Regions from separate parts of the Mesorhizobium sp. 1B3 genome, predicted to be linked through region 3. Evidence: predicted binding sites of a transcription regulator. Region 3 holds the regulator's gene; each other region holds the start of a gene.
What was found. The regulator PhoB, encoded in region 3, activates phosphate uptake and scavenging genes when phosphate is short. The targets are predictions, from matches to a motif close to TGTCATNNANCTGTCAT.
Positions count from the first base shown of each region.

Region 1: the regulator PhoB is predicted to act here: its motif matches at 1,318-1,334, upstream of ACCO56_RS18900 (DUF1045 domain-containing protein).
Region 2: the regulator PhoB is predicted to act here: its motif matches at 1,368-1,384, upstream of phnC (phosphonate ABC transporter ATP-binding protein).

Region 1 covers NZ_JBJHDO010000006.1:341,144-343,407, reverse strand. The annotation lists gene phnE (phosphonate ABC transporter, permease protein PhnE) at 1-1,235, shown strand, start outside; gene ACCO56_RS18900 (DUF1045 domain-containing protein) at 1,374-2,081, shown strand; gene ACCO56_RS18895 (alpha-D-ribose 1-methylphosphonate 5-triphosphate diphosphatase) at 2,083-2,264, shown strand, end outside.
Region 2 covers NZ_JBJHDO010000006.1:345,075-347,338, forward strand. The annotation lists gene phnD (phosphonate ABC transporter substrate-binding protein) at 1-388, opposite strand, end outside; gene phnC (phosphonate ABC transporter ATP-binding protein) at 454-1,296, opposite strand; gene ACCO56_RS18925 (hypothetical protein) at 1,661-1,984, opposite strand; gene ACCO56_RS18930 (2-hydroxyacid dehydrogenase) at 1,981-2,264, opposite strand, start outside.
Region 3 covers NZ_JBJHDO010000024.1:32,497-34,760, forward strand. The annotation lists gene phoU (phosphate signaling complex protein PhoU) at 1-516, shown strand, start outside; gene phoB (phosphate regulon transcriptional regulator PhoB) at 596-1,285, shown strand; gene ACCO56_RS32560 (ABC transporter substrate-binding protein) at 1,426-2,264, shown strand, end outside.

The DNA.
Region 1 (2,264 bases), on a different contig from region 3:
CCTGGTGGCTGTTCTCGATCGGCACGGTGTTCTCTTCCGGTAATTGGAGTATCGCCGGAAGTTATCTTGCCGACTGGGTGAGCTACGAGACGCGGCCCAGGGTGGATTTCAAGGAAGATGGCGCGACCATCGCCTATCCGCGCTTCTCCGCCTATAACGCCGAAAGGCACCCCGACTGGATCACGCTCGATCCCGCGCCGACGGGCGAACCGAAACAGATCTTCCGGCATGTCGTCATGGATATGGGCGCCGGCACGATCGAACTCACGCCGGGCGAGGTCGTCGTCGCCAGCGGTGGAGAAAGGCTGGAAATCCGGGTCTCGCCCGGCAAGGGCATCGAGCCGAACGGCCAGCTTCCCGCCTGGGCCGAGGAAAAGGAACCGGGCAGGAAGATCATTGTCGATTTCGGTTTCTCCGGCCGCGCCGAGATCGAGGACGACGAGATCAAGGTGCGCCGACGCTTCTGGGGATGGGAGAATTTCATCTTCGACGCCAACTCGCCGTTCTGGGGCAAGTCGTTCGGCGAGGTGATCACGCTTGCCTTTTCGAGCGAACGCATCCGGCCCGAAATGTCGAACGCGGCTCTTGCTTTTGACAACATCCTCAACAATGCCGAGTGGCAGCATGGCGACGTCTGGCTGAAACTGCTGCAGACAATCGTCATGGCGTTTGCCGGAACGGTGCTGGCGACGCTGCTCGCCTTTCCCCTGGCCTTCATCGCCGCCCGCAACATTACGCCGAACCGCATCGCCAACCAGCTCGCCAAGCGCTTCTTCGACTTCCTGCGCTCGGTCGACATGCTGATCTGGGCTCTGTTCTTTACTCGCGCCTTCGGGCCAGGGCCGCTCGCCGGCATCTCGGCCATCTTCTTCACCGACACCGGCACCTTCGGCAAACTTTATTCGGAAGCGCTGGAGAATATCGACGACAAGCAGCGCGAGGGTATCCGCTCCGTCGGCGCCAATCCGGCCTTGGTGCAGCGCTACGGCGTGCTGCCGCAGGTCTTGCCGGTGTTCCTGAGCCAATCGCTCTATTTCTGGGAATCCAACACGCGCTCGGCGACGATCATCGGCGCGGTGGGTGCAGGCGGCATCGGGCTGAAGTTATGGGAGGCCATGCGCACCAACTCCGACTGGGAGAATGTGGCCTACATGGTGCTCCTGATCCTGCTCGTCGTGTTTGTATTCGACGGCATATCGAACGCATTGCGGAAGCGGTTGATGGGCGCAGCTTGAGGCGGCGGCCACAATCCGATCAACCTCTTCTTGTACCCGCCATGACTTGCCCTCGGGATTCTGCTACGGACAACTCACGCGGCTTCGTCATTCTGTCATGCAAATCACCTATGGCATCGAGGCTCGCGAGGATAAATCATGCGTTATGCTATCTATTTCACGCCTGCCCAGACCGATCCGCTGACACGGATCGCGGCCAACTGGCTGGGGCGTGACCCGTTTACCGGCGCCGCTACGCCGGCTCCGGTGGTCGGCGATCTCACGCCGGCTGAGGTCGCCTTCCACACTGCGGCGGCACGGCGCTACGGCTTCCATGCCACGCTCAAGGCGCCTTTCCGGCTCGCCGACAGCGAGAGCGAGGCTACGCTCCGCAAGGCGATGGAAACTTACGCGGCCGGCATGGCTCCGGTCGTCATTCCGCGTCTCGTGGTCAAGCAGCTCGACGGCTTCTTCGCCCTGGTACCGGATGAAAGGCTTCCCGATCTCCACCGGCTTGTCGACGATGTGGTGGTTTTCTTCGATCGTTTCCGCGCGCCCCTTACGGAAGCCGAGATCGAACGGCGCAACCCGGATGCGCTGAGCCCTGGCGAGTTTCGCAATCTCTGCCAATGGGGTTATCCTTACGTCTTCGAGGCGTTCCGTTTTCACATGACGCTTTCCGGCCGCGCCGCCGAAGCAGAAGCGCCACGCCTGCGCGCGGCGATCGAGTCCTTCTTCGCGCCTGTCCTCGACAAGCCTGTCGCGATCGATGGGCTCGCCCTGTTCGTGGAGCCCGAGGCCGGAGCGCCCTTCACCGTCCAGTCCTATCATCCGCTGGGGAACCGGCGGGAAAGAAAGTCCGCCTGACATGCCTGCCGAAACAGTACTCACCAACGCCCGCCTCGTTCTCGCCGACGAAGTCGTCACCGGATCGGTGCTGATCCGCGACGGCCTCATTGCCGACGTCTCCAGCGGTTCGTCTCGCGCCGGCGAGGACGTCGAAGGCGATTACGTCATTCCGGGCCTTGTCGAACTCCACACCGACCATCT
Region 2 (2,264 bases), on a different contig from region 3:
TGATGCCGGAATCCTTGCGGGCGACCATGATCGAATAATAGCCGGTCGCGCCGTCGGTCTGGACGGTGGTCAGGATCGGCTCGACCGCGTCCTCATCCTCCAGATAGATCTTGGCATAGCCGGAAGCGCCGAGTTCGGCATAGTCGAGCGTGCCGCCGAGCAGGCCCTGGATGGTGCCATCATAGTCGGCGGCGGGGAAGAGCGACACCTTCTCGACGCCCAGGACCGAAGGCAACTGGTCGACCAGGCACTGGAAATTGCGCAACCGGTCGGCCTCGTTCTCGCCGCCGATGATGCCGATGCGGAATTCCTTGAGATCTTCCGCCTGGGCCGCACCGATGGCGATGGCGGCGAGCGAAACGGCGCCGAATAGGATCTTCCTGAGCATGAGATATTTCTCCTGTTTGGGCTCGGGCAATGCTGGCCCGAAGCGTTCGTGAGGTCTGGATGCCGTCAGAGGCCGGCGAGGGCCGGTTCGAGCGCGCCGGCGGTGCCGAAGCGGCGGAGCCTGCCGTCATGAATGCTGGTCGAGGTGATCGCCTCGGAGATTTCGTTTCCGTCGCCGTCGGCGCCGTAGACGCGGCGCACGGCCTCGCGGTCCAGATCTCCGGGCCCGCCGTCAAAAACGACCTCGCCGGCGGCCATGCCTATGATGCGGCTGCAATAGGTACGCGCCGTGTCGAGCGTGTGCAGATTCGTGATGACGGTGATGCCCTCGCGCCGGTTGATGTCGCGCAACGCGTCCATCACGACCTTGGCGTTCAGCGGGTCGAGCGAAGCAATCGGTTCGTCGGCGAGGATCATCCTGGGCTGCTGCATCAGCGCCCGCGCGATCGCCACGCGCTGCTGCTGGCCGCCGGACAATGTGCCGGCCCGCTGCAGCGCGGTGCCGGCGATGTCGAGGCGCTCCAGGGCCGAAATCGCCATGGCGCGCTCATCGCGGGAGAAAACATTGAGGAGATTGAGCACGGTCGACCGATGATTGAGCCGGCCGAGGAGAACATTGGTCAGGACGTCGAGGCGGGGAACGAGATTGAACTGCTGGAAGATCATGGCGCAGTCGCGCTGCCAGCGGCGCAGCGCCGACCCAGCCAGCTTCGACACATCCGTCCCCTCGAACAGGATCGAGCCCTGGCTGGGGTCGATCAGGCGGTTGATCATGCGCAGAAGCGTCGACTTGCCCGCGCCCGAACGGCCGATGATTCCGACCATCTGGCCCTGAGGTATATCGAATGCCACTCCCCCGACGGCGGTCTTCGCGCCGAAGCGGCGTGTCACGTTGCGGATTTCCAGCATTGCGGCTTCCCTGTCCGGCGGCTCTTCGGCCTATCCACGGGAACCCGCTAAAGCAGCTCCATGAAGCTGCGGTGTCGGTTCGATGTCAGTTTTGTAACGATCAACAGAGGCCCTTGTTCTCTGCCGTCGGGCGGCCGGCCGCCAGGGAACGGCATGGATACTCGGGTCATCCTCGCTTCGCTCGGGCCCGAGTATGACGAAGCTTCTGGCGCGATGCCAATCGCAAACGCTGGCGATTGGCGCAGGCCTCAATGCAAATCGTCATCCTCGGGCGCGAGCTCACGTCAGTGAGCGAAGCTGACACGAGGATCCATTCCGTTCCCTGGCGGCCGGCCGCAGACCGCGGCGCAACACCCGGCCGGTCTCAGCCCTCGGCCAGGTCGAAGACGTGGTGGTGGATATGACCCTCGAACATGTCGAACAGGCCCTTGGTCGCTTCCCGGCTCTCGTAGCGAACCGGTGACTCGAGCGCGGCCGCGAGAGCCTCGCGGCTGTCATACATGGTGGAAAGCACCATCGGGTAGGAAGGGGCGCCCTCGTCGCGCTCGACATTGTAGAGCACGCGCACTTCCCTGATGCCGGGAAACCGCAGCCACATGGGCAGCAGCTTTTCCGCGACATAGGCCTTGAAGGCAGTCTCTTGCCCAGAACGGATGCTGCCTTCGAAGAAGGCCTGGCGAACGATCATGGCTTGTCCATTTGTGAGTTGACGGAGGTCGGCGGCTTTTCGCCGGCAAAATAGGCGGCGATGTTGGCAAGCACGATCTCGCCCATCGTCACCCGGGTCTCCACAGTCGCGCTGCCCTGATGCGGCATGAGAACGGTGTTCGGCGCGGTGAAGAACTCCTCGCGGATGGTCGGCTCGTCGACGAAGACGTCGAGGCCGGCCCCGGCTATGCTTCCCCCCTTCAGAGCCGCAAGCAGTGCATCTTCATCGACGACGCTGCCGCGTGCGACATTGACGAGGA
Region 3 (2,264 bases):
GAGCGTGCCATCACCATCATCGCCAAGCGCCAGCCCATGGCGCAGGATCTGAGGGCCGTGGTCGGCGCCATCCGCATGGCTGCCGATCTCGAACGGGTCGGCGATCTCGCCAAGAACATCGCCAAGCGGGTCGGTGCGGTCGGCCAGAGCGTCATGCCGCGCGGGCTGTCGCATTCCATCGAGGCGATGTCGGCGCTGGTGCTCGTCCAGGTCAACGCCGTGGTCGAGCACTATGTGGCGCGCGACACGCAGGCGCTGGTGAAGCTGCGCGCCGACGACGAGAAGATCGACATCCAGTACACGGCCATTTTCCGCGAACTCCTCACCTACATGATGGAGGATCCGCGCAACATCACGGCCTGCACGCATCTGCTCTTCTGCGCGAAGAATCTGGAGCGGATCGGCGATCACGTCACCAATATCGCCGAGAACGCCTATTATGTGATGACGGGTGAGCAATTGCCGGTGCAGCGCCCCAAGCTCGACGAGACATCGCAGATCGCGCTCGCCGAATAATCCCTTCCAAGCAGGTTTCTGTCGGAAAAACGTCGGCCACTTTTTCGAAACCTGCTTAGCCCACGGAGGCCAAGGACGGATGATTGCACCCAAGATCATGGTCGTCGAGGACGAGGAGCCGCTTTGCGTTCTCCTGCGCTACAATCTCGAAGCCGAGGGTTATCAGGTGGAGGTCGTCACGCGCGGCGACGAAGCCGAGCTTCGCCTTCAGGAAAACGTGCCCGACCTCCTGGTACTCGATTGGATGGTGCCGGCCGTCTCCGGCATCGAGCTCTGCCGTCGGCTCAGGATGCGGCCGGAGACCGAGCGGCTGCCGATCATCATGCTGACGGCGCGCGGCGAGGAAAGCGACCGCGTGCGCGGCCTCTCCACCGGCGCCGACGACTATCTGGTCAAGCCCTTCTCGACGCCTGAATTCATCGCGCGGGTGCGGGCGCTGCTGCGCCGGGCCAAGCCCGAAGTGCTGTCGACCGTGCTCAAGGTGGGCGACATCGTGCTCGACCGCGAGTCGCACCGCGTCTACCGCAAGAAAAGCGAGATCAAGCTCGGCCCGACCGAGTTCCGGCTGCTGGAATTCATGATGCAGCATCCCGGCCGCGTCTTCTCGCGCAGCCAGCTTCTCGACAATGTCTGGGGCGAGACGATCTACATCGACGAGCGCACCGTGGACGTCCATGTCGGGCGGTTGCGCAAGGCAGTGAACACGCCGCGCGCGCCCGACGTCATCCGCACCATCCGCGGCGCCGGCTACGCCATCAACGAGGCGTAGACGATCCTTCTTGTCCGGCGCTCGAAAACCCCTCATCCGACCTCGCTTCGCGAGGCTCGTTGACTCCCGAATAATACTTATACAATATAACAATTGGCGCGGGGGCGGCTGCCGCCATCCGCTCAATCGGGAGGACTGGCATGAAAAGATTCATTCGCGCGGCGGCTGCCGCCACCTTCTTGCTTCCCTTGCTGGCCGGGGCGGCCAGCGCCGACGTCACGATCGGCGTCACCGTCTCGTCGACCGGACCGGGAGCGGCGCTCGGCATTCCGCTCAAGAACTCCGTCGAGCTGTGGCCCAGTGAAATCGACGGCGAAAAACTCAACGTCATCGTGCTCGATGACGCGGGTGACCCGTCGGTCGCGACCACCAATGCAAGGCGCTTCGCCAATGACGACAAGGTCGACGTCATCATCGGCTCGGCGCTCACTCCGGCATCCATCGCTGTCTCCAGCGTGGCGACCGAAACCGGCACGCCGCACCTCGCCTGCTCGCCGGTGCCGCCCAATGTCGCCGGCGCCAAATGGACGTTCGTGTTGCCGCAGGCCGCCGATCTCATCGCCCGCACCCTCTTCGCCAGGATGCAGAAGGATGGGGTGAAGAATGTCGGCTATATCGGCTTCTCCGATTCCTACGGTGATCTCTGGGTCAACCAGTTCAAGGCGATGGGCAAGGACTATGGGCTGAACCTCATCGCCGAGGAACGCTATGCCCGGCCCGATACGTCCGTTTCCGGTCAGGTTCTGAAGCTGGTCGCCGCCCAGCCCGACGCCGTCTTCGTCGGCGCCTCCGGCACCGGCGCGGCGCTGCCTCAGCTTGCGCTGCGCGAGCGCGGCTTCAAGGGGCAGATCTACCAGACCCACGGCGCGGTGACCTTCGACTTCCTGCGTATCGCCGGCGCTTCGGTCGACAACACCGTCTTCGCCTCGGGACCGGTGATGGTGGCCGAGCTGCAACCGGATTCCTCCGAGACCAAGAA